DNA from 3 places in the Synechococcus sp. LTW-G genome. Region 3 is predicted to be linked to each of the others. Evidence: predicted binding sites of a transcription regulator. Region 3 holds the regulator's gene; each other region holds the start of a gene.

Region 1 (10,201 bases), on a different contig from region 3:
ATACCCCTGCGGTTCGTTTCTTCAATATCACCGTCGACAACTCCAACGCGCGGGATCTGGTCATCCATAGCGGACCGGCCGTTAGTCCACCGGATGAGCCCAACACGGGCGCCTGGCAGTTCTATCTCCACCCCCATCAAGAGGACAATCTGCTCGCTCTGACCGGGGGTCGCCTGTTCTACTTGGTGAACTTCGGCTGGAATTATCCGTATCACATTGTTCGTCTTGAAACCGGTGGTGACATTCTCCGGATTCCGCCCGGAACCTTCCACCGTTCGATCTCGGATGAGGAGGGATCGGTCGTACTGAATCAGGCAATCCGTGATCCGGGTGCCAGCGTTGCCCGCGAGTTTCGCGTCTACAACAGTCGACTCATTCCTCGTCTGTTTGCGACCACCTTTCGCTCAGCGCCGTTGCCCAAGTTGCATGGCGTCAGCTGGTAGGCGTTCAACGGGACTGGGCCGAGCAGAGGATTTCGGCCTGGATCTCCCAATTCAGCGTGCTTTGAACCCCCGTCGGCCCTGAAAACGTGCCGCTGACCGCCGCCGTGAGATCTGATTTCGAAGAGGTCACCACGGGGATGTAGCGATCATCCACCGCCCCCTTGCCACTGGCATCGAACCCTCGCCAGCCTGCTCCCTGGAGGTAGACCTCGGTCCAGGCGTGCAGGTCGTAGCGCTCAGGTTTGGGCTCCACAAGGTGATAGCCACTGACAAACCGGGCTGGAAGTCCAACGCTGCGGCAGCACTCGATCATCAGCATGGCGAGATCACGGCAGGAGCCGATCCGCTCCTTCAGTGTCCGGCCCGCAGGCCAAGCGGGGCCTTGATGGCGCTCGGTGTATTTGACGCGGTCCTGAATGATCTCGATCAGCTGCTGCAAAAAGCTCAGGCAGCTGCCATCACTGCCTGTGAGGGCTTCTTGGGCCAGATCGACAGCGGCGGCATCATGTTGCCCGTTGGGCAACCAACCTTGGAGGTTGCTCATGAGATCGGGGTTCAGCCTGCCGATGGCGAGCGGCAGGTTCAACATCGTTTCGTCCAGGCAGGCTTCGATCAGGGGTGGTGTGAACGTCTCAACCTCGCTCGTGGCCACCACTTGAAAACAATCGGTTTCCTGGAGAAACCGTGCCCGGGTGATGGTGTCGCCACCTGCTGCCATCAGCTCATAGAGCTGGCTCGGCTCAGGCTCGATGCTCAGTTTGAAATCGATTAGACGCTGAAACCCATGGGGCCTGGGCCGCAGGCAAAAACGATGGGGTCCCAGCAGCACGGGCTGGCTGTAGCGGTAGTCGAAGCGATGAATTAAGCGGGCGCGCATGCCAGGTCTTGACCGGAAGCGGTGGTGGACAGGGAGGTGGAGCTCACGGGGATCACGGTTGTGTCTTCGGGGCTCAGTCCGCCCGGAAGCACGAAGTAGCGAGCGTGAATCAGATTGTGCAGCTGGTTGAGGTCCTGCTGAAGACCATCAATCGCCTCATGGAGGCCACCTGCGATCAGCGTTTCAATTTTGCTGAAACTCCAGCGGGCCTGCGTCAGACCCACCATGCACTCGAGGTCGTCGGGCGTCCCGGCGGCGGCATCGCGCCCGATCACCTGAAGCGTCTCATGGATCCGCTCGAGGCAGTAGCGCACCGACCTCGGGAAGAGGGGATTGAGCAGCAGGAAGGACGCCACCGCTTCCGGTGAAATCACCCCAACGTTGGATTGCCTGAACATCTGATAAGCGCCAGCACTGCGCAGCAGAGACATCCACTGCAACTCGTCGAGTACCCCGCCGACGTCATCAGGGCTCGGGAGCAAAAGGAAGTACTTCACATCAAGGATGCGAGTGGTCTTATCCGCCCTCTCAATCAGCCGACCGAGTCGGCTGAACTGCCAGGAAAGATCCCGACTGAGGGTGGCATCGGTAATTCCGTAAAACAATTGGCAGCCACGCCGGATCTCCCTGAGCTGCTCTGGGGTCGGCTCCTCCCAAAACCCGTCGTTCTCGACCAGGGTCCAGTAGAGACCATTGAGCTGCTCCCACATCTCACTGGTGATGACGTCCCGGATCTGCCTGGCGTTTTCCCTGGCCAGCGCGATGCAGTTGACGATGCTGTTGGGGTTGGCCTCAGCGCGGATGAGAAATTCAAGAACCTGCTGCTCAGCTCCACCGGGGTAGAGCGCATCAAACAGAGAGCGATGACCACTGGCATCGATCAGGGGTTGCCAGGGCTCTGCGCTACCAGGGGGGCAGTCCAGCGCCATGGCAGCACTGACCTCGACAAAGCGGGAGATGTTCTCGGCCCGCTCCACATAGCGGTTGATCCAATAGAGGGAATCCGCGACGCGGCTCAGCATGGGGCGTCCTCCACGATCCAGGTGTCCTTGCACCCGCCGCCCTGGGAGGAATTCACCACCAGTGATCCCCGCTTGAGGGCCACGCGGGTTAACCCGCCTGGTGTGACCCAGGTGGTTTTGCCCCGCAGGATGTAGGGCCGCAGATCCACATGGCAGGGGTAGAGCTCGCCGTCACTGAGGGAGGGGACGGTGGAGAGCTCCAGGGTGGGTTGGGCAATGAAGTTGCGCGGATTGGCCTCGATCTTCGTCGCGAAGTCTTGAATCTCCTCGTCACTGGCATGGGGTCCGATCAACATCCCATAGCCTCCAGCTTCCGAGACGGCTTTCACCACCAGCTCCCGTAGATGGCTTAGTACATAGGAGCGATCTTCAGCTTTAGAGCAGAGGTAGGTGGGGACGTTTTGGATGATGGCTTCCTCCCCGAGGTAGTAGCGCACCATCTCCGGCACATAGGCGTAGATCAGCTTGTCGTCGGCAATTCCAGTTCCAGGAGCGTTGGCAATCGCCACCCGTCCCTGGGCATAGACCTCCATCAGTCCGCGGACCCCCAGCATTGAATCGCTGCGGAAGACGGCGGGATCGAGGAAGTCATCATCAATGCGCCGGTAGATCACATCGACGGTCTCCAATCCACGGGTCGTGCGCATCCAAACCCGTCCGTCTTCACAGGCCAAGTCCCTGCCCTCGACGAGGGGAATGCCCATCTGTTGAGCCAGATAGCTGTGCTCGAAATAGGCGCTGTTGAACACCCCGGGGGTCAGCAGGACGACCCGGGGGGAGTCGGTCCAGGGCGCCAGCTCCCTCAGGGTCTGCAGCAGCTGGGAGGGGTAGCGATCAATCGGCTGGACGACCCGGCCACTAAACAGGCTCGGGAACATCCGTTTCATCACCCTCCTGTTCTCCAGGAAATAGGCGACACCAGAAGGACATCTCAGGTTGTCCTCCAGGACGCGCCAGGTTCCTTCTCCATCACGGATCAGATCAAGCCCGGAGATTTGACACCATTTGCCCAAGGGGGGCTTGAACCCTTGAAGCTCGCGCCTCCACCCCAGGGAACTTTCCACGTGCTCCCGCGGAATAACCCCATCTCGGATGATGCGTTGCTCGCCGTAGATGTCACCCAGAAATTGATCAATCGCCTCTAGGCGCTGGGACAGTCCTCGCTCTAGACGCTCCCACTCCTTCGAGCGAATCAAGCGTGGCAGCGGGTCGAATGGAAGGATCCGTTCCCCCACGCGTCCTCCCGAATCATTCAGCCTGAAGGTGGCCCCGAGTCGCTTCAGTAGGACTCCAGCGGCGGCGTGATTGCGGTTGAGTTTCTCGATCCCGAGTGCACCCAGGGAGTTCACCAGGGGCTTGAGGCCGGAGCGAGGGCCTTCGGCGGCACTGAAGTATTCGTCATATCCCTTCTTTGGCCTGTACTCGGTAAACATTGCTCGAGTGGAATTGGGGCAAGCATGCAGAGCAGTCAGACCCCTTCAGGTTCCATTCGCTACCAAAGTCCACCCCGGTTCGTGGCCACCCCCATCACTTGTAGTGGTCGCTACGGATGATGAGTTGATGCACCTATGGCAAGGGTTCGATCGCCGAGCCAGCCTCTGCTCGTTGCTCCTGAAGACCCATGGCCCAGGTCCCTGTGCTGGTCGATTCCCAAGGGGGAGTGATCTATCAGCTGCGCTCCAGCGAAGGCGAGCTTTATCAAGTGCGATTTGAGGACAACTGCCTGTTCTGCGACAGCCTCCCTGCAGGTCAAGCCCACCTGAGGCTGCTGGAGCAGCGCGCAGCCTTAGGCCTGTAGCTCATCCAGCCGCTTCAGGATCTCCTGGCTGTGGCCTAGGGGCCGTACCCCTAACCAGCGCTCTTTAAGAACCCCTTCTGGGTCAATCAAAAAGGTGTGACGTTGGGAGAAGGGCGGGATCCAGCTGCCGTAGCGCTTACTGGTTTCTCCTCCGGGATCAGAGAGCAGCGGGTAGGTCAACGCCTCGCTTCCGCAGAACTCTTTGTGGGAGTCCGTGTCGTCTGCGCTGATTCCGACCACTTCGGCATTGCGGGCATGGAACAGCTGCAGATCCCGTTGAAAGCCTTTGGCCTCCAAGGTGCACCCCTCCGTGAAATCTCGGGGATAGAAGTAGAGCACCACCCAGCTCCCTTTGAAATCGCTCAGGCTGCGTACGGCTTCGACGGCCCCCCCCTCGCCTGGAACCACGCCGGAGAGCCCAAAGCCAGGGGCCGGTTGATCGAGATCGGGCAGGGTCCCTCCCATCGAAAAGGCCTGCCGGGGGAGTCCCAGCAGGCCTAAGGCCGCAGCACCAAACGAAACAAGCAGGTTGCGGCGGTTCAACTTGATCCTGGGAGAACTCCCAGGATTGAAGCTCAGATCTTGGCCAGGTTGATGCCCAGCTGCTTGGCGTAGGCGCCCAGGCCCTTCTTTTGAATGGTCTTCAGGGCACGGGTGGAGACCCGCAGTTTCACGTAACGGTTGCCTTCAGCCCACCACAGACGGCGCTCTTGCAGGTTCACCTGCTGGAGCTTCTTCGTGCGGATGTGCGAGTGGGAGACGGCCATGCCGTTGTTGGCGCGCTTGCCGGTGAGTTGGCAGACCCGGGACATGACCGATCTTCTAAAAACACAACTTCGGGCAAATTGCCCAAGCACCCACCATAGCAAGTCGGGTCACACCCCAGAACCCAAGGCCTCAGTGCAGTTGTGCAGGTGCAAGGTTTGCGTCGGGAAGGCAAACTCAATGCCCTCCTGGGCGAAGCGTTGGACGATCGCCAGGTTGATCCGTTGCTGGGCTTCCATCGCCTGGACGTAGTCGTTCGAAGGAACGAAATAGACCAACTCAAAATCAAGGCTGCTGCTGTTGAAGGCCACGAAATGGGCCCGGTCAAAGCGGGCATCGCCCCCCTGCTCCACGATCGCTTTCAACAGGCCAGGGATCCGTTCCAGTACGGCGTGGCTGGTGTCGTAGGTCACCCCCAGCCGATAGATCAGCCGCCGCTCTTGCATCTCCCCATAGTTCGCCACCACCGAGCTGGTCAGGGCGCTGTTGCTCATGACGATCGCTTCGCCGTTGATGCTGCGCAGACGGGTCGAACGCACCCCCACCCTCTCCACCGTTCCCCAGACCTCTCCGACTTGGATGAATTGACCGGGTTGGAAGGGCTTGTCAAGAAGGATGGTGATGTATTCGAAGAATTCAGAGACCGGCTGCTTTAAGGCCAAGCCTGCCCCGATGCCACCGGCGCTCAGCAGAGCCCAGATCGCAGCCATCTGGACACCGATGTTCTGCAGATAGAGGACAGCGCCGACGCACCAGACCAACGCTCGCAACATCGGCGCGAGGGCGCGGAGCATGTTGCCGACCGCTGGATCTCCGCTGTGGGCCGCGGAGCGTTGCAGCAACCGCAGGCTGATGCGGTTGACCAGCCGCACCAGGAACACCACCAGGATGAGTTTCGAGATGGTGAAGACCACCCGATCCGCCTCCGGAGAGGTCGGCAGCAGCCACCAGGCCCAACTGGCGCTGATGACCCAGCCGAGGATTGGGATCGTGTCCGTGATGACCTGAACGATGAAGTCATCGGTTTCGCTTCGCGTTCGCCGTGTCAGACGACCGAAGAAGATCCCGAAGATCCTTGCTGCCAGAAGGGACAGCAACCCACCGCCGAGTAGGGCCGCCACTGCAGGCGCAGTACTCCAGAGCGAGGTCATCGGCAGACGCGACTTTTGAGCTGTTTCCACTGTCTCGTGCTGCGTCAAGCCCCTGACAGATCCGCTTGAAGCCCGTAAGAGTGGGGAAACCCTTTTGCCTGTGTCTGAGTCCTATCTGTTAGCTCTCGACCAGGGCACCAGCAGTTCTCGCGCCGTTCTGGTGTCCTCCAACGGCGAGTCGGTGGCCTCGGCCCAGGTGCCGCTTGCCATCCACTACCCGGATGATGGTTGGGTCGAGCAGGACGCCTCCGCGATCTGGCAGAGCCAGCTGGAGGCGATGGCTCTACTGGAGCAGCGCCTCAGTCCAGGGCAACGGGCAGCAGTCAGGGCCTGCGGCATCACCAATCAGCGCGAAACCACCACCCTCTGGCGACGCAGCACCGGCGAACCCTTCGGCCCGTCCCTGGTCTGGCAGGACCGTCGGACCGCATCGATCTGCGGAGATTGGAAGCGCCAGGCGGCGGCGGATCAGTGGCAGCGCCAGACGGGACTTGTTCTGGATCCTTATTTCAGCGCCAGCAAGATCGCTTGGATGCTGCAGGCCTATCCCGAGGCCCGGCAGGCCCTGGCTGGCGATGACCTCTGTTTTGGCACTGTCGATAGCTGGTTGCTCTGGCAGCTGACCCGCGGAGCGCAGCACGCCACAGACATCAGCAATGCCAGTCGCACGCTGCTGCTGGACCTAGAGCAGCTCTGTTGGCTGCCGGAGGCGGTTGAACGCGTTGGTCTGAGCCTGAAGGCGTTGCCCGACTTACGACCCACCCGCAGCTCGTTTGGGGTGATCGCTGAGGGCCTTCCCTTTGCCGGTGTGCCGATCACGGCGATGCTCGGTGATCAACAGGCCGCCAGCTATGGCCAGTTCTGCAGGCAACCTGGCCAGGCCAAGTGCACCTACGGAACCGGTGCCTTTCTGGTCGTGAATTGCGGGCAGCAACCTCAGCGCGCCGCTGGTGGCCTGCTGAGCACCGTGGGTTGGAGCAACGCCGACGGCAGCACGACCTACTGCATTGAAGGCAGCTTGTTCAATGCAGGAACGGTCATCCAGTGGCTGCGCGATGGCCTCGGGATCATTCGTGAGTCCGCCGAGGTCGACGGGTTGGCCTCCAAGGTGGCCAGTGCGGGCGAGCTGATGCTCGTGCCGGCCTTCACCGGCTGGGGCTCTCCCCATTGGGACCCCAATGCCAGAGGGTTGTTGATCGGCATGACCCGTGACACCGGTGCACCGCAGATCGCCCGGGCTGCCCTCGAGGGGATTGCCTTAGCCGTCACCGGACTGCTGCGCGGTGCGGCCGAGGCCCTTGGCGCTCCCCTGCGCACCATCGCCGTTGATGGCGGGGCGGCGGCCTCCGCTGTCCTGCTTCAGGCCCAGGCCGACAGCGCCGGCGTTGAGGTGGTGCGTCCGGCCAATTTGGAGTCCACCGCCTTGGGGGTGGCCCTGATGGCCGGTGAGGCCGTTGGAGTGGTCGACGATCTCGAGGCCATTGCCAGCTCGGTGAGGGCTTCCTCGACCCAGGTGAGCCCTCAGCAAACGGAGGCGCAACGGGAGCGCTGGTTACGCCGCTGGGACCAGGCGGTTGAACGTTGTTTGGAGTGGCATGGCGATGCAACCGTTTGATCTGTTGATCATTGGTGGGGGGAGCAGTGGAGCCTCCCTGGCCTACGAGGCCGTTCGCCGCGGATTGCGAGTGGCGTTACTGGAGGCGGGTGATCCAGGCCAGGGCACCAGTTCCCGGAGCACGAAGTTGCTCCATGGCGGCGTTCGCTACCTGGAGCTGGCCTTCAAGCAGCTCGATGCCGCCCAACTGAAATTGGTGCGGGAGGCCCTGGCGGAGCGCCAGTACTGGATTGATCAGGCTCCTTTTTTGGCCCAACCCCTGCGCATTGCCCTACCGACCCAGGGGCCCATTGAGCAGGCCTATTACCGGATGGGGCTGGGGATGTATGACCTCCTCGCGGGAGCGGCCGGCCTCGAGCCCAGTCGTGGCATCAACCGCCAGCAACTGCAACGCTCCCTACCGGGCCTGGACCCCGAGCGCCATGGAGCCGTTCTCTACAGCGATGGTCAATTTGATGATGCGCGCCTGAATCTGTTGCTCTTGCTCACGGCTGAGGCGGCCGGAGCCGTGGTTCAGCGGGACTGCACGGTCGTTGGTTTCGAGCAGGAGCAGGGCCAGCTCACGGGTGTCACAGCGCGTCAGGCCGATGGTGCGCTGAAGCACTGGTCAGCCCGCTGTGTGGTCAATGCCACAGGCATCCAGGCCGACAGCTTGAGGCTGCTGGCCGACCCGCAGTGCAGTCCACGCCTTCTGGTCAGCCGGGGGGTGCACCTTGTGCTCAGCGAGCCGTTGTGTCCAGAGGGCGTCGGCCTGCTGATCCCTAAAACCAGCGATGGCCGCGTGATGTTCGTGCTCCCCTTCCAAGGCAGAACACTGGTTGGGACCACCGATTCACCTTGTCCAGTCGATGAAGCCACCTCCGTCTCCGATGCGGAGGAGGCGTTCCTGTTGGATCACCTACGCCAGTGGTTCCCAGGGCAACCCAGCTTCTCGGTGTCCAGCCGCTGGGCCGGCGGTCGCCCTCTGATTCAGCCGGACTCTGAGCGCGGCAGCAGCAAGGTGGTTCGCGAGCACGAAGTCGAACAGCTCGATTGTGGGCTGATCAGCTTGCTTGGGGGCAAGTGGACCACCTGCCGGGTGTTGGCGGTCGATGCCCTCCAGGCCATCGCCCAACAGTTGAATCGAACCCTCCCGGCCCCTGAGCCCCTGCCCCTGCTTGGAGCCGCTCAGTCCCCCGAGCAAACCGACGCTGAGCTCGCCCAGCTCGCTCAGCACTTAAAGGGTCTACTGCCGGACGGCGAACTCCAGGCCCGGCAAATTGACCACCTCATCTCCAGTTATGGCCTTCGAGCAGAGGCGGTCCTGAACGAGGCCATGGAGCTGTCTGAGCGGAAACCGCTCAGCAGCGTGGTTCCCGTTTGCCTGGCGGAGTGGCGCTACAACATCCGCTTGGAGTGGGCCCGCTCGGCAGATGATCTGCTGCAGCGGCGCAGTCGCATTGGCTTTTTGGATCAGGCGGAAGCGGAGCGGCTGACTCCAGCGGCCGAGTCGCTGTTGCTCGCCAGTTCCATGTCGCCGATCAGCCACCAGCCAAAGCCATAGGCCTGGAGGTAGACAAACCATTCGGAGCTGGCCTCTGGGAATTCACAGCCCCAGAGCAGCTCCCGAATCCGCTCTCCTTCCCATCGGCTCAGATCGATTTCGGTGGATGCGCCCGTACCACTGAGATTGACCGCAACGAGCACGGTCATGGCTTCGCAGCGGCGAATGAAGCTGACGACGCTCGGGTGATGGCTCGGCAGGGGTTCAAAGTCGCCGTGCTTCAGGGCAGGCAGCAGTTTTCGGCTGACCAGCATGTGCCGATGCCAGTTCAACAGCGACCCCTTTAGAGACTTTTGAACTTCAACATTGATCACGCGGTAGTCGTATCCAGGTGCGGTGATGGGCGGCAGCACCAGCAGGGGATCGGGAGCACTGGAAAAACCGCCATTGCGATCCGGGCTCCAGGCCATGGGCGTTCGGTTGGGGTCACGGTCCCTCAGTCCCGGCCAATCCCCCATCCCGAGTTCATCGCCGTAATAGACGCAGGGCATGCCCGGCAAGCTGTAAAGCAGGGCATGAAGGGCCATGTTGGGTCTGGGATCTCCGTTTAAGAGCGGTGCCAGCCGTCGATTGATTCCCCAGTTCAGCCAATGGCCATGGGCAGCAGGCAGACCATGACGCACCCAGTGAATGACCTCGTCGGGCACTAGGTGGCCATCGCCCAGCCAGAGCTCATCGTGATTTCGCAGCGGTAGAGCCCAACTGCGGCCGCAGTCCAGGCTGCTGATCTCCTGAAGGAAGCGATTCAGGGCCTTGGTCTCCCCATGGGCGACCGAGGCGAAGAGATGGGCCGTCAAGGCAAAGTTGAAGGCCGCGTGCAACTCTCCATCCTCCAGGTAGGGCATGGCTTCTTGGACCGGCTGAATCGCTTCTGCCAGGAGCAGAACGTCTCGACCGGGGTTGGCCTCGCAAAAGGCATCGACGCGCTGACGCAGGGTCTTCAAGAAGGCATGGGTTTCCGGTAGTCCTTCACAACGGGTCCCCTCG
Region 2 (10,201 bases), on a different contig from region 3:
GCGGATGGTTGACGCATCGCCTGCTGCTGCCTTCGAGGACCCGGCGGCCGCTGCCTTGGCGCCGCAGCCCCATCCCCGTCAGCGCGCCTGGGTGGAAATCGATGAGGCGGCGATCCAGGCCAACGCCGAGGCCCTGAGGCGCTCGCTGCAGCCGGGCTCTGCGCTGATGGCGGTGGTCAAGGCCGATGGCTATGGCCACGGCGCGGTCCCGGTCGCCCGTTCTGCCGCCGCCGGTGGGGCCAGCTGCTTTGGGGTGGCCACGCTTCAGGAGGGGGTGGAGTTGCGCCAGGCGGGCCTGGATCAGCCCGTCCTGGTGCTGGGCAACCTCAGCCATCCGGATGAGTTGCGCGCCTGCCTGCATTGGCAGTTGATGCCCACCCTCAGCGGCATGCGTGAGGCGTTGCTCTGCCAGAACCTGGCCAGCGGTAGCGGTCGTCAGTTGGCGGTCCACCTCAAATTGGACACCGGCATGAGCCGGCTCGGCGCGCCCTGGGAGGAGGGGCCGCGGTTGGTTCAGGCCATCGCCGGCCTGGAATCGCTGCAGCTGGCGGGGGTCTATTCCCACCTGGCCGGAGCCGATGCCCCGGGAGATGGACTGGATGCCCTGACGGCAACCCAGCAGCAGCGCTTCGACTCTGTCCTGACGGGACTGCAGCAGCAGCAGTTGCCTTCGGGTTGCCGCCACCTGGCCAATTCCGCTGGGACCCTGCGCAGCCGTCAGTTGCACTACGACCTGGTGCGGGTGGGGCTGGCCCTCTACGGCCAGCGCCCCTCGGATCACCTCGGTTCCGGTCTGGACCTGCAGCCGGCGATGCACGTCCGTGCCCGGGTCAGCTTGATTCGGGAGGTCCCTGCCGGAGTTGGCGTGAGCTACGGCCATCGCTTCATCACCCAACGGCCCAGCCGGCTGGCGGTGGTGGGGATTGGCTATGCCGATGGCGTCCCGCGGCTGCTCTCCAACCAGCTCGAGGTGCTCTTCGCCGGTCAGAGGGTGCCCCAGGTGGGGGCGATCACCATGGATCAGCTGGTGCTGGATGCCACGGATGTACCGGAGCTGGAGGCCGGCAGCGTCGTCACGCTGCTCGGGGAGGAGGCCGGTGAGCGGATCGATCCCACGGCCTGGAGCGACCCGATCGGCACCATCCCCTGGGAGATCCTCTGCGGTTTCAAACACCGCTTGCCGCGCCTGCCCCAACGGGACGTTCGCGGTGCCAGCGCCTGATAGTCTTTGCGGGCCACTGGAGAGGTGGCTGAGTGGTTGAAAGCGGCTCCCTGCTAAGGAGTTACAGGAGGCAACTTCTGTCGAGGGTTCGAATCCCTCCCTCTCCGTTCCCGACCGGGACACCCCGATCAAACCCCAGTCCGACCACGGGCTGGGGTTTTGTTCGTTTAGAGCGCCAGCAAGCGCCGGCAGAGCTCCGGTAGGAGCGCCTCGTCCTGGGCGCGCTCGGGGCCCTCGCTGAGCACCACGATCAGGGCCGGAGCCTTGCCTTCCACTTCGATGTAGGCCGCGTCGTGGCGGGCCTGGCTCATCCAGCCGGCCTTGCTCCAGAGCTGGGCCCCCTCAGGAAGGCCACCACCCAGGAATCCATCCACTTGGTTCTCGGGGTCAGCGGCGCGGGCCGCGGGGTCCAGGCTGCGGGAGAGCAGCTCTTGCATCCGGCTGCAGGCGCTGGGGGAGAGCAACTCCCGGGCCATGACCGCCTGCAGCACCCGGGCCGTCAGGTTGCTGCTCAGGCGATTGCGGTTCTCCAGTTCAGGGCCGTAGGACTGACGCTCGCGGCCATAGGGGCCGTCTCCCCAGGTCTTCTGGCAGGCGTTATTGCCCGGCCATTCCGGCCAGCCCAGCTCGCCATACCAGCGGTTGATCAGTTGGCGCTGCTGGCTCCACTGCTGCAGGGCCGCCGCCGGCAGCTCCGGTCCGCTGCAGGTTCCCGTCAAGAGATCCACCACGAGCCCCGTGGCGTCGTTGCTGGAATCCCGGATCATGTCGGCCAGGGCCCGCCGCAGCTCCGGGGTGTCGTCGATGAGCTCGCGCTGCAGCCAGGCTTCCGCGGCAAGGAGATAGAGGAGCTTCACCACGCTCGCGGGATAGCGGGCTTGGTTTCCGCGCCAGTGGGTCCCCTGCCCTTCCCCAGCTGTGCCGCCGCGCAGGGACTGCCCGTAGCGGATCCAGGTGACCGACAGCTGCTCGCTCAGCCCCGGCCGGCCCTCCTGCTCCAGGCTGCTGATCGCCGCAACCAGTGCTTGCTCCATCTCCCCATCAGGGCAGTAGAACGCCATCGCAGCCAATCGGGGTCATGGCGAGGTTAAGCAGGTTGTCCGTGGGAACACCCGTGGCCTTGGAGCTGCTGCACCCGGGCAGTTCTTGGCGCATCGATGCGCCGCTCAATCTCTACAGCCATTGGTCGGGGCCAGGCCTCGCCACCCAGGCCTGGGCCGGCCGAGCCCTGCAGGTTCTGGGTCAAGCGGCGCCGACCGGGAATCGCCTGCGGGTGCGGCTGCTGGAGGACGGCTACCCCGGCTGGATTGATCCGCGGGACCTGCTGGGCCATGCCCGTTCTATCGCGGGCCAACGGGTGCAGCTCTGGTCCGAGTCGTCCATTGCTGAGCGCCTGCCGGCCGTCTTGGCCTTTGCCGAGGCCGCGCGCCAGCGGGCCAACCACTACCTCTGGGGCGGGAGCCTGGGGCCCGACTTTGACTGCTCAGGCTTCATCCAGGCGGCCTATGCCGCCGCGGGTGTCTGGATCCCGCGGGATGCCTACCAGCAGGAGCGCTTCTGCCAGCCCGTGGCGGTGGCGCCCGGTTGCTATGGCCTGCTGCGTCCCGGCGATTTGATCTTTTTTGGTCGCCCCCAGCGCTGCACCCATGTGGGGCTCTATCTCGGGCAGGGCCGCTACCTGCATAGTTCTGGCCGGGAGCACGGCCGCGATGGCCTGGGTGTCGATGGTCTGGATCCCCAGCTGATCGATCCGGTCAGCGTTCACTACCGAACGGAACTGCGCGGCGCCGGCCGTGTGGTGCGCTGCCACGACGGCTCCACCCTGCCTTGATGTCCATGGTTTGGTCTTTGCTTCTCGTTCTCTCACTCACGGCCCTCGGCTGGCTGCTGGCCTGCACCGCTTGGGGCCGGCAGCTGGGCATGACGATGGTGGTGCTGCTGCTCGGCCTGCTGGTGAGCAACCTGGCCGGGGTGCAGCTGCAGGCTGAGGCCGCCTCTTGGGTCAATGGTCCCTTGACCTCGCTGGCGATCGGCCTGCTCTTGCTCGCGGTCGATCTCCGGCGCCTCTGGCCCCAGGCCCGGCAACTACTCGGACCGTTTCTGGTGGCGGCCCTCAGCACGGTCTTGGGGGTGCTGCTGGGGGGCTGGTTGCTGCATCCCCTGCTCGGGGAGGACTGGGACGTGCTGGCGGGGATGTACACCGCCACCTTCACCGGGGGCAGCCTGAATTTCGTCTCGGTGGCCCGGACGCTGAATCCCCCAGAGACCTTGCTGACCCTGGCGACCGCCGCCGATTACGTGGTCTTCGCGGTCTGGTTCGCCATCAGCACCTGGCTTGGACTGAGGGCGGATGCCGCCCCGGAAGCGACCTGGGCGAATGAGGCCCCAAGCGATCAGCCGGAGCGCTCCTGGTGGCTGGCCGGTCTTTGGGGCTTGGCCGTGTTGGCACTGAGCCAGGGGCTGACGGGTGTGCTGCAGGGCGTCCCCTCGATCCTGGTGCTCACAACGGTCGCGCTGCTGGTCGCCCAGTTGCCGGCGCCCGCCAGCCGTCGCGGTTGCTATGGCCTGGGCTTGCTCTTGATTCAGCCCTTCTTCACGGTGATGGGCCTGAGCTCCCCGGTGGCGGGCCTGCTGGGGGAGGGCTTGCCGGTGTTGCTCTATGCGGCTGTGGTGGTTCTGGTGCAGGCCGCGTTGCTGCTTTTGATCTTCCGCCGCTGGCTGCGCTGGCCCATGGCTGAGACCCTAGTGGCCTCCCAGGCCTCCATCGGCGGCCCCAGCACGGCCCTGGCCCTGGCGACCGCCATTGGCCGCGCTGAATTGGCCGTGCCTTCGGTGGCGATTGGTTTGCTCGGCTATCTGCTCGGGACCTACTTGGGCCTGGGGGTGGCTTGGCTGCTGCCGGGCTGAGCCTCTTTTGAGCGCTTTCCTCTAGGTTCCAGCCAACTTGAGCCGTCCCTCTTGAGCAGCGCCAGCGTTCCAGACCTCTCGATCGTGGTGCCTCTGTTCAACGAAGAGGAGAGCCTGCCGCTGCTCGTCGAGAAGCTGCTGCTGGCCTTGCGTCCCCTGAGCCGCTCCTTTGAGCTGGTGTTGGTGGATGACGGCTCATCCGATCGCACGGCCGAGGTCTTGCGCCAGCAGGCCGCCGGGGCCCCAGAGCTGGTGGCGGTTCTGCTGCGCCGCAATTACGGCCAGACCGCTGCGATGGCGGCTGGCTTTGACGCCAGCCGCGGGCGCTTGATCGTCACCCTGGATGGGGACCTGCAGAACGATCCGGCCGATATCCCGATGCTGCTGGAGCGCCTGGAGCAGGGGTATGACCTGGTGAGCGGCTGGCGGCACCAGCGCCAGGACCATGCCGTCAGCCGGCTGCTCCCCAGCAAGATCGCTAATGCCCTCATCGCTCGGGTGACGGGGGTGCGGTTGCACGACTACGGCTGCTCCCTCAAGGCTTACCGCCGCGAGCTGGTGGAGGACATGAACCTCTACGGGGAGCTGCATCGCTTCCTGCCGGCCTTGGCCTTCATCGAAGGGGCCCGCATCGCCGAGGTGAAGGTGAACCACAACGCCCGTCAGTTCGGCCAGAGCAAGTACGGGATCGATCGCACCTTCCGGGTGCTGATGGATCTGTTCACGGTCTGGTTCATGAAGCGCTTCTTGACCCGTCCGATGTACGTCTTCGGTTTCGGGGGGCTGAGCGCCATGGCCATCGGGGCGCTGCTGAGCGCCTATCTGCTGATGGTCAAGTTGGGGGGCGCGGAGATCGGCAACCGGCCCCTATTGCTGGTGGCGGTCCTGGCCCTGATCACGGGCGTGCAGCTCTTTTGTTTTGGTCTGCTCTCGGAGGTGCAGATGCGCACCTATCACGAGAGTCAGGGCCGTCCGATTTACCGCATTCGCGAGACGTTGCGCGGCAGCTTGAGCGGCTGAGGCGAGGCAACAGGCAGGCTGCTGCGGCCACGGAAGTGGGTCATGGCTTCAGCGGCGAGCTGGGCGACCACCTGGTCGGCATCGCGCAGGCCGCGGCGAATCAGGGGCAGGGCCTCGCGGTGGCACCAGAGCTGGCAGATGGCCATGGCCGTGCGGCGCTGCTCACCCCCCGCGCGGAACTGTTGCTCTAGCTGTTGCAGCAGTTGGTGGCGGCCGCGCCGGTCGCTGGCGGCGGGGAGGACGACCGTGTCCTGGCTGCCCTGATTGCTGGAGTTGCTCCCGTCAGAGGGGATGACCAGCTCCATCTGCCCGCGGTTCAGGGCTGCGATGCCGGACGCATCGGTGGAGCGCAGGATGTTGCGCTTGGGCCGGCCAAGGACCCAGCAGGCCGTCAGGACGCCTGCGATGACGATGCCGGTGAGTGCCTGGGTCATGGGCTGGGGGTGTGGTCTGAACTTTTATGTCGCCCCTTGAGGCCCCGAAGAGCAGCTCCGGCAGGGCTCCTTACAGTGCCGAACGGTAGCTGTATTGGCCCACGCTGATGACCGGAGATTTCGTCGCCGCCTGGATGCCCTCGGTGTTCGTGCCACTTGTCGGGATCCTGGCCCCTGCTGTGGCCATGGCCCTGCTGTTCAACGTGATCGAAGCCCGCGACTGAGCTGTCGCCGCTTCATTCCGCGCCACCTGACGTTCTTCCCCCGATGACCGTGACCCCCGTGGCCGACCCCTGTGTCGGCAATCTGGCCACTCCCGTCAACAGCAGCTACTTCAGCCGCGCTTTCCTGAGTGCGCTGCCTGCTTATCGCCCCGCCCTCTCTCCCAACCGTCGCGGTCTGGAAGTGGGCATGGCCCATGGCTTCTTCCTCTACGGCCCCTTCGCCATTTGTGGCCCCCTGCGCGCCACCGAGTACGCCAGCACCGCTGGTCTTCTGGCTGCTGTGGGTCTGGTCTCGATCCTGACGGTTTGCCTCTCGATCTACGGCACCGCTGGCCGTGGCCCCAACGTGCAGCCGGCTGACGCCACCATCGACAACCCCCCTGCTGACCTGTTCACCAAGGCGGGTTGGGCCGAGTTCGCCAGCGGCTTCTGGCTCGGCGGTTGCGGCGGTGCCGCCTTCGCCTGGTTCCTCGCCGGCACGACCATCGTGGCTCCCCTGGTGAAGATCGCCGGTGGTGTTTGGAGCGTCGGCTGAGTCCAGCCTGCTCATCCTTGATTCACCCTTTGCCCGTCAGATCCTTTGGGGGTCTGGCGGGTTTTTTGATGCCTTGCCGTTGGCTTGGGCCATGGCTATGGAGTCAGTAGAGCTGTGGTGCAGTGATGACGCGTTGGCCTGCTGTTGTTCTTGCGGCGACCCTCTCGGCCTTGCCTGGGGTGGCTCTGGCTGAGCCCCTGCCGCCGCCGATTGGTCCGCTCCCCTCTTCGGCGCAGGCTGATGCGGGTTACCCGGGGGATGTGGAGAACGCCCTAAGCGACTTCACGCGTTTTCAGTGCGATTTGCTGTTCTTTTTGACCCCACGGCAGAACTGCCCAAGCGATTAATCGGCAAAATCGGAGTTTTGTAATCGCCTGAACGACACGGCTGGATTCCAGGCGGCTAAAACTGTGCTGTAGCAACCGCTACAAAGCGTTCACCTCGGCACCTTTTGGTTGTCTGAGGCGCAGTTCGATCCAGGCCATGGAACGGGGACCTGGGCTGACTCCGAGGAACTATCCATGACCCTCACCTATCGCGGCCAGAAGTACCAGCAGAACAAAGAGGCTGTCTCCCAGAAGCACCCTCAGCTGAACTACCGAGGTCTCAAGTACGTCAAGTGATTCCTGCTTGATTGATTTGCCTTTATGCCCCGCTCTTGCGGGGCTTTTTTTTGTTTCGTGCCCTGCTCTTGCTCTGGTGTTTCAGCGTGTGGTCAATGCAGTGGTGCCTTCGTTTGAGCATCTCTAGTCTTCGCGAACAAGACTGATCTGCCAGGTGATTGAGGGTTCCCTGCCGCTTGTTCATGCCGGCGTCGATGGCCTGAGGGCCTATGCCTCCGCGAGCGTGGTCATCGCGATCCTGATCAGCATCTTTGGCGTTCAACGCATCGATTTCTCCGCGAAGGGATGGAGAAACATTGGCTTCCGGCTCCTGATCATTCCCGGACTGGCCTTGTTATGGCCTTGGCTGATCAAACGGCTCTGGCTTGGTGCTCAGCCAGCCGTTGAACGCAATGCCCACCGGCTGGCGGCACGGCCATGATCAGCAGTCGACGGCAGACCCATCGCTGGCTGATGACAGCGCTTGGGGTTCTCCTGCCTTGGCTGGCGGTGAGTGCACTTGTTCAGCGCCCTGAGATCCCGCCGGTCACAGCAACGGCGGACCCCCTGTTCGCTCGGGCCGATCTGGGTGGAGCGACAGCCGAGGGAGCTCTCCTCCTTGCCTTCGATTGGCCGGTCCAAGACACACAGCTCAAGGGCCAGCTGGTGTTGGACCCGACGCTTCAGTTGCGCTTGATCGCAGAGGAACCCCTCAACTTGGCGGATCCACTGCTCTATTGGTCGTCGACCGACAGGAGCCCTGAGTCGTTGGCGCAGGCTCAGCTGTTGGGTTCCCTCGCCGGAGCCGGGACCCACCGCTACCGCTTACCGGTGGTTGTCGGGCGTGCGCTGCGGTCCCCTCAGCCAGGTCTGTTGTTGCTGGTGAGTCCGCTGGATCAGCGCATCGTTGCCTCGTGGGCGTTGCCGTCCTTGTCTGCTGGAGGTGAGCGGCCATGAGCCATGGCTACGTCGCGGTGCAATGGACGCGCCGAAAGCTCATCTATGACGGCGTCCTTTTAGCTGGTGTGAGTGCCTATCTCCTGCTCTTCATGGGGATCAGCCACTGGTGGGCGGCGGCCGCCAATGTTCCCCTCGAGACCGACGGGGCGGCAATTCGGGCCTACGGCAGTGCGGCCTACATCCTGTTGCACCTGACCCTCTCGATCGGGCCCTTGGCACGGTTGAATCCGCTGTTTCACACCCTGTTGTTCAACCGCCGTCACATGGGTGTGATGGTGTTCCTATTGGGGTTCTTGCATGTCAACGGGTGGCATCTGCCCAAGGAGCCTTGGAGTTGGCTCGGCCAGAAGGCGCCGCAGTTCCCATGGAGCTTCCATGGGGCTCTGAATTGGTACAACGACTTCGGCAACCGTGAGCCGCTGGTGAGTTTGTTCACCAGCAATGGCCATTTCAATGACTTTGCCCTGTTCCCCTTTGAGCTGCTCGGGGTAATCGGCCTGGCCGTTCTGTTTGTGATGGCCGCCACCAGCCATGACTTTTGGCTGACGAATCTGACGGCCCCGGTTTGGAAGGCGATTCACATGGCGGTCTATGTCGGCTATGCGGCATTGGTGGGCCATGTCTTCTTGGGTGCCCTGCAAACCAACCAATCCCCCTGGTTGGCAGGCCTGGTTTTGGCTGGTCTGGTCTGGCTGCTCGCCATTCACCTGATCAGTGGTTGGCGGGAATGGGTGATTGATGGGCGCCCCCTGCAGCCTGATCCCACGGGCTGGGTTGATCTCGGGCCCATCGATGCGATCCCAGATGGCCGGGCCAAGGTGTTTGCTTTGGCGGGAGAGCGGGTGGCCGTGTTCCGCCAGGGCAGCGAGCTCTTTGCCCTCTCCAACGTTTGTCAGCACCAAAACGGCCCCCTCGGAGAAGGTCGGGTCGTGAATGGCTGTGTCGTCTGCCCTTGGCATGGCTACGAGTACCGCTTAGAGACCGGAGCCTCACCTCCTCCGTTTACCGAATGCGTTCCAACGTTCCCGGTTGAGTGTCGTCAGGGGCGTGTGCGCATCGGACTGCCTCCCCGCCCTCCCCAGCAGGCCTGAGCGATGGACTTTTTCATTCACTACAGACCTCTCCCCAAGGCTCATCGCCGTTTTCTGGGCTGGTTCCTGCCACTGATGCTTGGCGTGATGGTTGTGCTGGGGCTCTGGGTTCCCGGTCTTCAGAACCAGTACGGCGCGGGTAGCCGTCAACCGATCAAACAGCTCTCTGGCTTGTTGTTGGATGGCCCAGGCGGAGCGCAGGTGCTGGTGCCCCGCCCAGGACAAACGCCAGGTGAGGCGCACTACTCCCGCATCCTTTTGGCCGGACCGGGAAAAACCAGGCCCCCGGAGGCTGTGATGCAGCACCAGGGGCAGTGGGTGCAGTTGAAGGGTTCGCTCTTCAGCCATGGGCCTTTGAGCGTGATGAACACACGCCGTGCGCAGCCCATCCCGCAGCCCGCTGATCTGCCCGCGCCCAATCTGAAGGGAACCTCCCTCGGCCCCTTTGCCCTGGTGGGCGAAATCATTGACAGCAAGTGTTTTTCAGGGGTGATGAAGCCCGGCGCTGGGAAAACCCATATGGGCTGTGCCATTCGCTGCATCAGTGGTGGCGTCCCTGCTGTTTTTCATGTCCACAACCCCGAGGGAGAGGTGCTCGATCTGGTCTTGATCGATCAAGAGGGCCGCACTGTGAATGATCGCGTCCTTGATCTTGTGGCTCAGGCCGTCGCCATCGAGGGCGAAGTCATTCAGTACGACGACCTCATGGCGCTAAAGGCTGATCCGCTGACCTACCGGCGCCTGGGCTGATGCAGTTCGATCCCCGCCATGAGTTATTGCTCTCCAGGGTTTTGGCGTCCCTGCGCCCGGTTCTGATTGCCTTTTTGGTGATGCATGGGGCCGCCCTCAGTCAGGGTGCCGAAACCCCGATCTCCTTTTGCAATGTCCTCTTCGTCGGCAACCTATGCGCGGCGTTGGTGGTCCTGATCTGGTTTAAACCAGCCCCCATTTGGAGTGACCTCAAGCGACTGCCCAAGCGGGTGCGTTGGGGCTTGGTCCTGGATGGTGGTCTCGCCGCCTTGAACTCGGCACTGATTTACACCGGACTGGAGTACACCTCATCGACCAACGCGATCTTGCTTGGGAGATTGGCTCCAGTGCTCTACGCCCTGTCTGGGGCCATTGTGTTTGGACGGCTGATCGCGAAGCGGGAGTGGCTGGGCTTCAGCTTCATTATTGCCGGCATCTTGATGGTGGCCCTTGTTG
Region 3 (10,201 bases):
TGTCATGGGGCGGGTTATGGCTGGCCGACACCATCAGGCCGCCACTGGCTCCGAGCTGACGAATGGCGCCGGGAACGGCGGGGGTGGGACAAAGGCCGATATCCAACACCTCACGGCCCGCTGCGGTCAGCCCAGCGGCCAAGGCGGCCACCAACATCGGTCCGCTGCTGCGGGAATCCATCCCCAACACGACCGGACCACCCGCGGGGAGGACCCGGCCGCACCAGTAGCCAACCTGAAGGGCCAGGGCGGGCGTGATGACCTGCCCAACCCGGCCGCGGATGCCATCGGTTCCAAAACTCGCCGTACCAGAAGGGAATGGCGCCCCAAGCGGAGACATGGCGAGCTGATGGATCAAGGCTCGCGGCAGATTACGCCTGGTTTGCGATGCAAGCGGGGCGCATCTCACCAAGAATGCGCAGAGTTATCCCACTGCTTTGGCCCAGCGCCCCCGTTCCGCTGAAGGACGCCAAAGCCTTCTTGGCACAGCACTGCTTGGTCTCTGCTGCCTGGGAACGGGCGTTGCCCTGGCCGCCGGGCGGCAACTTCTGGTGCAGCTGGCTCCGCCACTCACCCCCAACAGCAGCGCAGCCGAGCTGACCCGCAGCCGCAAACACAGCCTCGATCCAGACCGGCGGCGGGATGCGGCACTGCTGCTGAGTGGACAAGCCAAGAGCAGCCCTGAAGAGCGGCGCTATTGGCTCCAGGGCCAGGGCTGGGGCAACCACAGCAACAGCAGAGTGCTGGCGGCGATCAGCCTCAAACGCGCGGCCCTCGCCGCCCAAGCGAGTGGGCGCCCCCAGGAAGCCCAAGCTCTCTGGGCAGAACTGCTGCGGCGCTTTCCGCAGGAACCCGCCAGTGCCGATGCCCTCTATGCCCTGGGCCGGCAGCAACCCAAGTTGCGGCTGACGCTGCTGAAGCGCTTTGCCGCCCACCCGGCGGCCCTCGCGGCAGCGCTCGAAGCAGGCGACGCCCTACACCTCGCCCGCTGGGGTGCCCGCTGGCCCGGTGCCGAAGCGCTCCTGCTGCAAACCTGCGAGACCCGTGCCGCTGCGCTCAGCGCCGAAGACAAGCAGCTGCTCGCCGCAGGGCTCGCGCAACTGGGACGCAGCGAAGCCGCCCTGCGCTGCCTTGGGACTACCCCCGCCACAGCAGAACTGCAGCTGCGCCTGGCTCAAACCCTGCTGCGGGGGAACCGCACGCAACAAACGCAGGCCGAAGACTGGCTCTTGCGCATCGCCAAGAGCGAAGGCCCGCAGGGTGCAGAGGCAGCACGCCTCTTGGCGCAATCTCCGGCAGCAGGAGCGGTTGAACGGCTCCAACAACTGCCGCCAACCCTCCAGGACAGCGCCCCCGTGCAGGCTCGCCTTGCCGAAGCGGGACAGGTCGATCCAGCCACCGTGCTCAGCCGCTGGCCCGATGACCCAGCCAGCTGGGAACTCCAGTGGAGCGAGGCGCGCAAGGCCTTGCTGCAGCGGGACTGGCGCCAAGCGAGTGGCTGGCTCAACCAACTGGAGAGCGCCAACCTGCCCGCACCACTAGCGGCGCGCCAGTTGTTCTGGCGCGGCTGGAGTGCCCAGCAGCAGGGGGACCAGGCGAGCGCGGAGCAGTTCTGGCGGCAAACCCAACGGAGCCAACCCCTGGGCTACTACAGCTGGCGGGCCAGCGAACGCCTGGGACAGTCCCACCAGGAACTCAGCAGCGCAGAGCCGCTTCAGCCCTGGCAACCCCTGGCCAGTGGTGACGCACGCATCGATGCCCTCTGGCAGCGGGGGCAAGCACTGGAGGCCTGGGAAAGCTGGCGCACCAAGCAAGGGGGCAGTTCCCCCAGCCGACCTGAGGAGTTTCTGATCGAAGGTCGACTGCGCACGGCAATCGGCGATGACTGGACCGGACTCGGACAACTCGAGCGGGCCAGCTTTCGCCTGCCCCAGATCAGCTGCCGGGGACAACTCGAGCGGGAACAGCAGCTGCACCCCCGGCGTTTTGGCGCAGAACTGGGCGCCGCCAGCGAAGCGACGGGTGTCGATCTCGCCCTCTTGCTGGCGGTCGCCAAGCAGGAATCCCGCTTCAGCCCAAGTGTGCGCTCAGGGGCTGGAGCCAGTGGCCTGCTGCAACTGATGCCAGCCACCGCCAGCGAACTAGCGGGCGACCCCCTGGACCATCAGTCCCTGATCGATCCAGCCCGCAACGCAGCCCTGGGGGCGGCCTACCTCAAGCAACTGCTCAGCAGCACCGGGGGCAACCTCTTCCAAACCGTCGCCAGTTACAACGCTGGCCCCGGTGCCGTCGCCAGTTGGCTCAACTCTCGGGGCTTTGATCTGCAGCGCGAACCGGAGCTCTGGACCGAGGCCATCCCCTACCCCGAGACTCGTCTGTACACCAAAAAAGTGCTGGGCAACTACTGGAGCTACCGGCGGCTCGCAGAAAGCGCCGAGACCCTCTGCCGCTGATGCCGGCCCCTAAGCAAAGACGAACCCGAGGTGGGCATAGAGGGAGCGGCCCACCAGGATTCCCGCCAGGACCCAACTGCAAAGCACAAAGGCTCCAAGCAGGGGCGCCGGTGCAATCCGAAGCCGGGTGAGATCAAGCCGGGCGAGCAAGACCGCCGAAGCCAAGACCAACACTTCAGAGAGCACCGCCAGGTGCAGGAGGTAAAGGCCCCCGGTGATCACCACCAGCAAGGTCACCACCAGGGTCAGCGCCTTACTGGCCGCCATCAACTGCGAGAGCTCCCGCAGAAGCAGATCGGGCATGGTGCAGAGCACCACCACCAGAAGCGCCTGCATGCACTGCAGCGGCCAGAACCAAGGGCCCGCGAACTCCTGCTGCACCGGCGTGCTGGCCTGGGTCAGCAACTGCGGAGACACATCAGCCCAGTGCAGTCCCATAAAGGCGCTGACAGCAAAGAGCACCAGCAACATCGGTGCCCGCAGCGGCAGGACCAGGAAGCGAAGAACAGCAGTCACAGGGCGCATGAACGGGCGCATCACTGGGCAGCGCCCACAGCTTGATCCAACACCAGGGCGATCGCTTCAAACGGACACGAGGGGATGCATTGCTCGCAGACCAGGCAGCGCTGCGCGTTGAACTCCAGTCGCCAGTGGGGAGTGGTGAAACTCAGGGCACCACTCGGGCAAACGCTGCTGCAGATGCCGCAGTCCACACAACGCTGGGGATCAATCGCGATCTCACCGGAGGCCCGGTTCAAGCCCAGACCCTCCCCCTCCAACCACTGCTCAGCCGCATCGAGATCATCGATGTCGCCCGAGAGCTCCACCACCATCGTTCCGCTCTGGTTCGGAGCGATCTGCGCCCGCAGAATCTTGGCGGCGATATCAAATTCGACCGCAAGGCGATAGGTAATCGGCTGATGCACCGCCTCCCGCGGGAAGTGAAGGGTGATGCGGCGTTTCAAGGGCGCAACTCAGCCACCGTCAGGGTATCGACGCGGAATGGGAACAGCCCTGGCAGATTGGCGCCAAGGATCAACACACCACCTGTGGACAGCAACACGGCAGCCCTGGGACGGCGCGAGCGCATGCTGCTGGCTGCAGTGGCCGCTCTGCTGGCCTTAGGGCTCTTCCTTCTGCGCGGCGGGCTCTCACCGACGGCGCCCCTGGAGAAGCTGGCCCGCCAGTCGCTGGAGCCCGCCGTTGCCCTCAACAATGGCCGGCCCAGCGTGGTCGAGTTCTATGCGGACTGGTGTGAGGCCTGCCAAGCCATGGCCCCAGCGATGGAGAAGGTCGAGAGCCAACACCACGATCAACTCGATGTGGTGCTGCTGAACGTCGACAACCCCCGCTGGCAACCGGAGGTGGATCGCTACGACGTCAACGGCATCCCGCAGCTGGAATTCTTCGATGCCAGTGGCACCCGCGTGGGCCGCGCCGTCGGCGCCCGCAGCCAAAGCGAATTGGAAGCCCTGACTGAAGCCTTGGTGGCAGGCACCCCCTTACCGGCCATGGCGGGCGTTGCCGAGACCAGCGTCCTGCCGCAAGCGGAGGCGACCACCATGGCAGGCCCCCGCAGCCACAGCTGAGTCCCCCAAAGCCCGTTACCCTGCAGCACCAGCTCCCCACGCCATCGCCCGCCCATGAAACGCTTTCGGGTTGAGCTGATTGCAGCGACCCCCAACCCCCAGCAGTGCGTCTATGCGGGGATGCACCAGGACTACAGCGAAGGGTTTGTGGCGGCCGATCGCGCTGAATGGCCTGATGAGACCAAGGCCGGCGAGATCTGCGTCAAACGTCTCCTGGCTGGTGAGCGCGGTCACTACGGTCCGCTGGAGCACGCCCAGATTGTGCTGAACGTGGGCTGGTTCCCCCACTCCGTGATGCAGCAGGCCCGCACCCACCGGGTGGGCGTGAGCTTTGACGTCCAATCCATGCGCTACACCGGCGATCGGATCTGCCGGGCCGCCAACGGCGAGCTGGAACTCGAAGAGGTCTTCTACCTGCGCCCCGAAGGGCAGTACAGCGATCGGCAAGGCAAGAAGTACACCTACAGCGCAGACGAGCGCGCCAAGGATCTCGCCCTTTGCCAAGCCGCGGCCGAGCGCTATCGCGACATGCTCGCGGCGGGGTTCGCCGAGGAGCATGCCCGCGGCATCCTTCCCTTCGATTACCGCCAGCACTTCGTGGTGAGCTTCTCGCTGCGGGCGTTCCTGCACTTCATGGACCTACGCGCCAAACTCGATGCCCAGGAGGAAATCCGGGTGCTCTGCGATCTGATGTGGCCCCACCTCCAGGCCTGGGCCCCAGAGATCGCTGCTTGGTACGAGAAGACTCGCCTACACAAGGCACGCCTGGCCCCTTAGGGCTCAGACCTTGGCCAAGGTGACCCGCTCGGGCTGGTGCTGGTACTTGCCAGCCCGGTCCTTGTAGGTCGTCTCGCAGGGATCGCCCTCGAAGAAGAGCAGCTGGCAAATGCCCTCGTTGGCATAGATGCGGCAGTCCGCGCCGGAGGAATTGCTGAACTCCAGGGTCAGGTGACCTTCCCAACTGGCCTCAGCTGGGGTGGTGTTAACGATGATCCCCAGACGGGCATAGGTGCTCTTGCCCAGGCAAATCACGGTGATGTTGGGAGGAACGCACATCTTCTCGAGCGCCACACCCAAGCCATAGGAGTGGGCTGGGAGGATGAAGTACGAGCCGTCCTCGTCCTCGTGCAGAGGCACCGGCTCCAGGTTGGCGGGGTTGAAGCGCTTTGGATTCATGATCGTTCCGGGGACGTGCCGGAAGATCAGGAACTCCTGCGGCGAGAGGCGCAGGTCGTAGCCATAGGACGAACAGCCAAAGCTAAGAACCGGCTTTTCGCTGTTCTCCGGATCGAGATGACGAACCAGCTGCGGCTGAAAGGGCTCGAGCATGCCCAAGGCGGCCTGCTCGTTGATCCAACGGTCGTTTTTGAGCATCAGAAACCTCGGCGCAGCTGGGTGACCTGATCGGCCATGGCCAACAGAGCAGTGGGCATGGAGGGCCCCGTCAGGATCACATCCAGGTGGGACGGCCGCTGCTCCAGGGCTGAAACGACCTCCGCCTCGGACAAGTAGCCCAGTTCGACGGCCAGGCCCAACTCATCGAGCACCAACTGATCCAGCTGACCGCTCAGCAGCTGCTCACGGGTGTACGCCCAGATCTCGCGCACAGCCTCGACATCGGCCTGTGAGGCCGGCACGGGCTCAGCCAGGCAACCCGCCACGGCTGGCCTCAGCCACTGAAGACGGCCACAGAGCCACACACTGCGCTCCAGCCCCTGATCGACCCCACCTTTGAGGAACTGGCTCACCAGAACGCGGCTGCCAAGTCCGGCGCTGCGCAGGGCCTGACTGAATACCCCACTGAAGCTGCCGCGGAAGGGAGCGGTGTGCACCTGAAGCTGACCCTCCTGCTGGGCCGCCAGGCGCACACTGCGCGCGGGGGCCGACGCGGGGACCACAGCCAATGGACGCAGGTGTCCAGCACGGGGCGTGGCTGCAATGCTGGCCGTCATCGAGTGCATGGCTGCCGCTTGGGATCCTGAATGTAGCGGCGTTAGGCCGTCCGGCAAGCAACAAGCACTACCTGTAGTGCAAACACCCGTACCATCGAGGCACTGAGCCAGCCCGCGATGAGCAGCACCCAACCCAGGCGGGACGGCCGCTGCGCAACGGACCTGCGCAGCACGCGCTTCGTTTGGGATCCGATGGGCTTCGCCCTGAGTTCCGTCACGGTGTACACAGGCAACACGGCTGTGATCTGTAGCGTTTGCTTAGAGGAGGGTGTTCCGAAGTGGCGTAAAGGCTCCGGCAAGGGCTGGCTGAGCGCCGACTACCGGCTGCTCCCAGCCAGCACCCCCAGTCGGCAGCCACGGGAGCTGATGAAGCTTTCCGGTCGCACCCAAGAAATCCAACGCCTCATCGCCCGCAGCCTCAGGGCCTGCCTTGATTTGGAGGTTCTGGGGGAGCGGACCCTGCAAATCGACTGTGACGTCCTTCAAGCCGATGCCGGCACCCGCACCGCAAGCATCACTGGAGCCTGGGCCGCCTTAGCCGTCGGCCTGCAACGCCTGGAGCAGCGCGGAGTGCTGGAACGATCGCCCCTGGTGGGGCAGGTGGCGGCGGTTTCCGTTGGCCTCGTGAATGGGGCCGCACTCCTCGATCTCGACTACAGCGAGGACAGCCGAGCAGAAGTCGATCTCAACGTGGTGATGAATCAAGAGCAACATTTGCTCGAAATTCAAGGCACTGCCGAGGGCGCACCCTTCAGTCGCCAACAGCTTTCCAGCCTGGTTGACCTAGCGGAAAGCGGCATCGATCAACTGATGCAGGCCCAGAAGCAGGCCTTGGCAGAGGCAGCAAATTAGTTTCAATGGCTACAGGGCGGCCCTGGACTGATCCGTAGGTTCCAGGCAACTCAGTCGCGCTGACATGGTCGTGGCCACGCAAGGATTCAGCCGCTACTCCCCTAGCCCTACGACCGGTACGTCAGTGATCGCACCGATCGCGGGGAGTCCCCTGCCGCCCAATGCCACGCTGCTGGATGTCATCCGGGGCCTGAGCGGTAGCACCACCGAAATCGTTGAGCGTGGCAAAACAATCTTTTTCCCCGGCGACCCCGCGGAAAAGGTTTATCTGCTGAAACGGGGTGCGGTCCGACTCTCCAGGGTCTACGAATCCGGCGAGGAAATCACCGTGGCACTGCTGCGGGAGAACAGCCTCTTCGGCGTGCTGTCTCTACTGACAGGCCAGCGTTCGGACCGCTTCTATCACTCGATTGCCTTTACTCGCGTCGAGCTGGTGACGGCTCCCGCCACCTCCGTCCGCAAGGCGATCGAACAAGACCCGGCGGTTGGTCTACTGCTTCTGCAGGGTCTCTCCTCTCGGATCCTGCAAACCGAGACCATGATCGAAACCCTCACCCACCGCGACATGTCCTCGCGACTGGTGAGTTTCCTGCTGGTGCTCTGCCGCGACTTTGGTGTACCCAGCAGCGAAGGAATCACGATCGACCTGCGCCTCTCCCACCAGGCCATCGCCGAAGCAATCGGATCGACCCGCGTCACGATCACCCGACTCTTGGGCGACCTCCGCAACGACGGGCTGGTGCAAATCGACCGCAAGAAGATCACCGTCTTCGATCCGTTGGCCCTCGCCAAACGCTTCAGCTAAACGGCTGAACTGGTGGCCGATCCCAGCTGCGTTCCAAGCCACCGCAACCGATACTGACCGTCGTCGCCCAACGTCGTGTCCGGCTGGATCCTGATCCTGGCGTTGCTGATCCTCGGGGGAGTGCTCTCCACCCTGGGGGATCGCTTGGGATCCAAGGTCGGCAAGGCGCGGCTGAGCTTGTTCCGGTTGCGGCCCAAGAAAACCGCCGTGGTGATCACGGTGCTGACCGGCAGCTTGATCAGTGCCATCTCCCTTGGCCTGATGCTGCTCGTCAGTGATCGCTTGCGCACGGGGCTCTTCGAACTCGATCAGATCGAGCAGCGCCTGCGGGACAGCCGCGATGCCCTGAGCTCAAGTCGCAAGGACCTGGCCCAAAGTCGGAGCGCCCTGCAGAGCGCAGAGAACGAGCGCAGCGAGGCCCAACGCCAACTCAAGGTGGTGGCCGAGCAGGCCAGCCGGCTGCAGAAGGAACTGGCTCCCCTGATGGAGCAACGCAAACAACTGGAGGCCGAGCGCGACCGCCTGAGCCGTGACATCGCCGCGAAGGATTCCGATCTCCAGCGCAACCGCACTGAGCTCGCCAAGCTCAACAGCAAGATCAAAAGCAGCAGCCAAGAGCTCGAGCGTCTCGAACGCAACCTGATTGCCTTACGTCAGGGTGATGTGGTGATCAGCAGTGGCCAAATCCTGGAGGTGGCCAAGGTTCGGATCGAGAAGCCCAGCCAGGCCCGAGACGTGATCCACGCCCTGCTGCAGCGCACGAATTTGAACGTCTACCAGCGCGTGCTGCCGGGCGAAACACCGAACCGTCAAATCCTGTTGGTGCCGCGCAGCGACATCAGCAAATTGGAGACCACCCTCAGCAAACGCGGCGAGTGGGTCGTGAGTCTGATCTCAGCGGCCAATGTGCTCAAAGGGGAGCGTCAGGTCGTGGCCTTCCCGGATGTCAGACCCAACAAACGGGTGGTGCGTAGTGGAGAACAACTGGCCACCACCGTGCTGGAGACCGATGAGCGCTCCCCGGATCAGGTGCGTAGCCGTCTGAACCTGCTCCTGGCAGCAGCCTTTACCCGAGCGCAACGTCAAGGGGCCCTGGCCAACGGCCTGCAATTTGACCCAGCACGCCTCAATCAACTGGCTGAGGCCCTCGTCAACCGCCCCCTGGGCGAGACCGCCAAGCTCGAGGCCGTCTCCAGAGGCAACAGTGATCTGGCCGACCCGATTGCCGTCGACATTCGCTGGCAGCGCCCGCAATGACTTGGATCGGACTCGATCCCGGCCGCAGCAAATGCGGCTTGGTCCTTTCTGACCACAGCACAGGCCAGATCGAGGTTGCCGCCGTGCTCTCCCCGGAGGAATGCTTCAAGCAGATTGCGATCTGGCAAGAGCGCCCGGGGATTGAGGGCGTTGTGCTCGGTGATGGAACGGGCAGCAAGCACTGGCAGCGGCAACTGAACGACCTTGGCCTGGCTGTCCAGGTCATCCCTGAAGCGGGAACCACCCTGGCCGCACGAGCCCGCTACTGGCAGCTGGAGCCCCCCAGGGGCTGGCGGCGAATGCTCCCCGAGGGCCTGAGGCTGCCCCCACGGGACTACGACGATGTCGTGGCTCAACTGCTGCTGGAGCGCCATTGGAGAACGGAGCTCAAGCGGGAACCTGGCTTGGTCGTCTTGCGCCAGCTCGCTGCCTAAAATCTGGCCCGCACGCTGAAGGCGTAGTCCCCACCCGCCTCCAGCTGGTAGTCGGTTTTCAACAGGAAGCGCAGCAACGCGTCCTGGATCAAGGCCCGGCCCAGGGAGGGCTCCACCTGCAGCTCGCCGCGGTCAAAGAACCAGGCGAACGTCCACTCGAACCCTCCAGCGCTGACCTCGCCCTCCAACACCCGCTGGCTAAAGCTTTGGCGCAGCACCCGCAATTGCGCCGTTGTCGTGGGGAGGCGACTCACGCGGACTCAGGCAGTGGGTTGCTCGACCAGCTTGGCGGCAGAGGGAGCAACAAAACCGTTGAGCCTGTTACCAGCCCGCTCAAACCCCAGGCGCTGAATCAGATCCAGACCAGCCAAGACCTCATCGATGACCTCCTCGAGCACCGGCTGTTCGGCGACGGCAAAGCGGCCGAGGACGTGGCCGACAGTGCGCTGCTTACGCTCCACCGGATTCAAGGCCGGAGCGCCAATCCCGATGCGCAAGCGGGGGAACTCTTGGCCGCCGAGATGGGCAATGGTGCTGCGCAGACCGTTGTGGCCGCCAGCACCGCCCGAGAGCCGCAGGCGCAAGCGACCGAGGGGGAGATCCATGTCGTCCACCAGGATCAGCATCTGGTTTGGCTCGAACCCAAACCAATCGAGAGCAGCACGAATCGAACGACCGCTGTCGTTCATGTAGGTCTGAGGCATCAACAGACGCAGGCGTTCAGCACCCTGTCCCACCTCCGCGGCGAGGGCGTGGAGCTTGGACTGCTGCTTAAAGCTGCTGTTTTGACGCTTGGCAAGCTGCTCCAGCGCCATAAATCCGACGTTGTGGCGGGTTCCGGCGTACTTCTCGCCCGGGT

The links. Region 3 encodes NtcA, which controls nitrogen genes in cyanobacteria. Its sites were predicted from a motif close to GTANCNNNNGNTAC; they were not measured.
Region 1: a site for NtcA is predicted at 3,876-3,889, ahead of ACXIQ9_RS00450 (circularly permuted type 2 ATP-grasp protein). Genes of this name have one in related genera too.
Region 2: a site for NtcA is predicted at 6,758-6,771, ahead of ACXIQ9_RS10580 (DUF4278 domain-containing protein). Genes of this name have one in related genera too.

What each region holds. Positions count from the first base shown of each region.
Region 1 is NZ_JBTKYW010000001.1:67,986-78,186, forward strand. Features, by position in the region: gene ACXIQ9_RS00435 (redox protein) at 1-443, shown strand, start outside; gene ACXIQ9_RS00440 (transglutaminase family protein) at 448-1,320, opposite strand; gene ACXIQ9_RS00445 (alpha-E domain-containing protein) at 1,305-2,342, opposite strand; gene ACXIQ9_RS00450 (circularly permuted type 2 ATP-grasp protein) at 2,336-3,775, opposite strand; gene ACXIQ9_RS00455 (hypothetical protein) at 3,964-4,140, shown strand; gene ACXIQ9_RS00460 (peroxiredoxin) at 4,129-4,683, opposite strand; gene rpmB (50S ribosomal protein L28) at 4,716-4,952, opposite strand; gene ACXIQ9_RS00470 (mechanosensitive ion channel family protein) at 5,016-6,056, opposite strand; gene ACXIQ9_RS00475 (FGGY family carbohydrate kinase) at 6,157-7,671, shown strand; gene ACXIQ9_RS00480 (glycerol-3-phosphate dehydrogenase/oxidase) at 7,652-9,214, shown strand; gene ACXIQ9_RS00485 (alpha-amylase family glycosyl hydrolase) at 9,124-10,201, opposite strand, start outside.
Region 2 is NZ_JBTKYW010000007.1:20,440-30,640, reverse strand. Features, by position in the region: gene alr (alanine racemase) at 5-1,222, shown strand; tRNA gene ACXIQ9_RS10625 (tRNA-Ser) at 1,241-1,329, shown strand; gene ACXIQ9_RS10620 (serine hydrolase) at 1,390-2,283, opposite strand; gene ACXIQ9_RS10615 (C40 family peptidase) at 2,301-3,053, shown strand; gene ACXIQ9_RS10610 (DUF819 family protein) at 3,053-4,129, shown strand; gene ACXIQ9_RS10605 (glycosyltransferase family 2 protein) at 4,181-5,149, shown strand; gene ACXIQ9_RS10600 (HEAT repeat domain-containing protein) at 5,107-5,583, opposite strand; gene ACXIQ9_RS10595 (photosystem I reaction center subunit VIII) at 5,691-5,807, shown strand; gene ACXIQ9_RS10590 (photosystem I reaction center subunit XI) at 5,851-6,342, shown strand; gene ACXIQ9_RS10585 (hypothetical protein) at 6,468-6,689, shown strand; gene ACXIQ9_RS10580 (DUF4278 domain-containing protein) at 6,798-6,965, shown strand; gene ACXIQ9_RS10575 (hypothetical protein) at 7,120-7,386, shown strand; gene ACXIQ9_RS10570 (hypothetical protein) at 7,383-7,901, shown strand; gene ACXIQ9_RS10565 (Rieske 2Fe-2S domain-containing protein) at 7,898-8,995, shown strand; gene ACXIQ9_RS10560 (hypothetical protein) at 8,999-9,745, shown strand; gene ACXIQ9_RS10555 (DMT family transporter) at 9,745-10,201, shown strand, end outside.
Region 3 is NZ_JBTKYW010000005.1:129,462-139,662, reverse strand. Features, by position in the region: gene glmM (phosphoglucosamine mutase) at 1-340, opposite strand, end outside; gene ACXIQ9_RS09515 (transglycosylase SLT domain-containing protein) at 438-2,453, shown strand; gene ACXIQ9_RS09510 (hypothetical protein) at 2,463-2,990, opposite strand; gene ACXIQ9_RS09505 (NIL domain-containing protein) at 2,990-3,418, opposite strand; gene ACXIQ9_RS09500 (thioredoxin domain-containing protein) at 3,503-4,042, shown strand; gene thyX (FAD-dependent thymidylate synthase) at 4,097-4,819, shown strand; gene dcd (dCTP deaminase) at 4,823-5,416, opposite strand; gene ACXIQ9_RS09485 (cob(I)yrinic acid a,c-diamide adenosyltransferase) at 5,416-5,994, opposite strand; gene rph (ribonuclease PH) at 6,112-6,846, shown strand; gene ntcA (global nitrogen regulator NtcA) at 6,911-7,651, shown strand; gene ACXIQ9_RS09470 (DUF3084 domain-containing protein) at 7,727-8,908, shown strand; gene ACXIQ9_RS09465 (RuvC family protein) at 8,905-9,342, shown strand; gene ACXIQ9_RS09460 (DUF3146 family protein) at 9,339-9,596, opposite strand; gene pth (aminoacyl-tRNA hydrolase) at 9,603-10,201, opposite strand, start outside.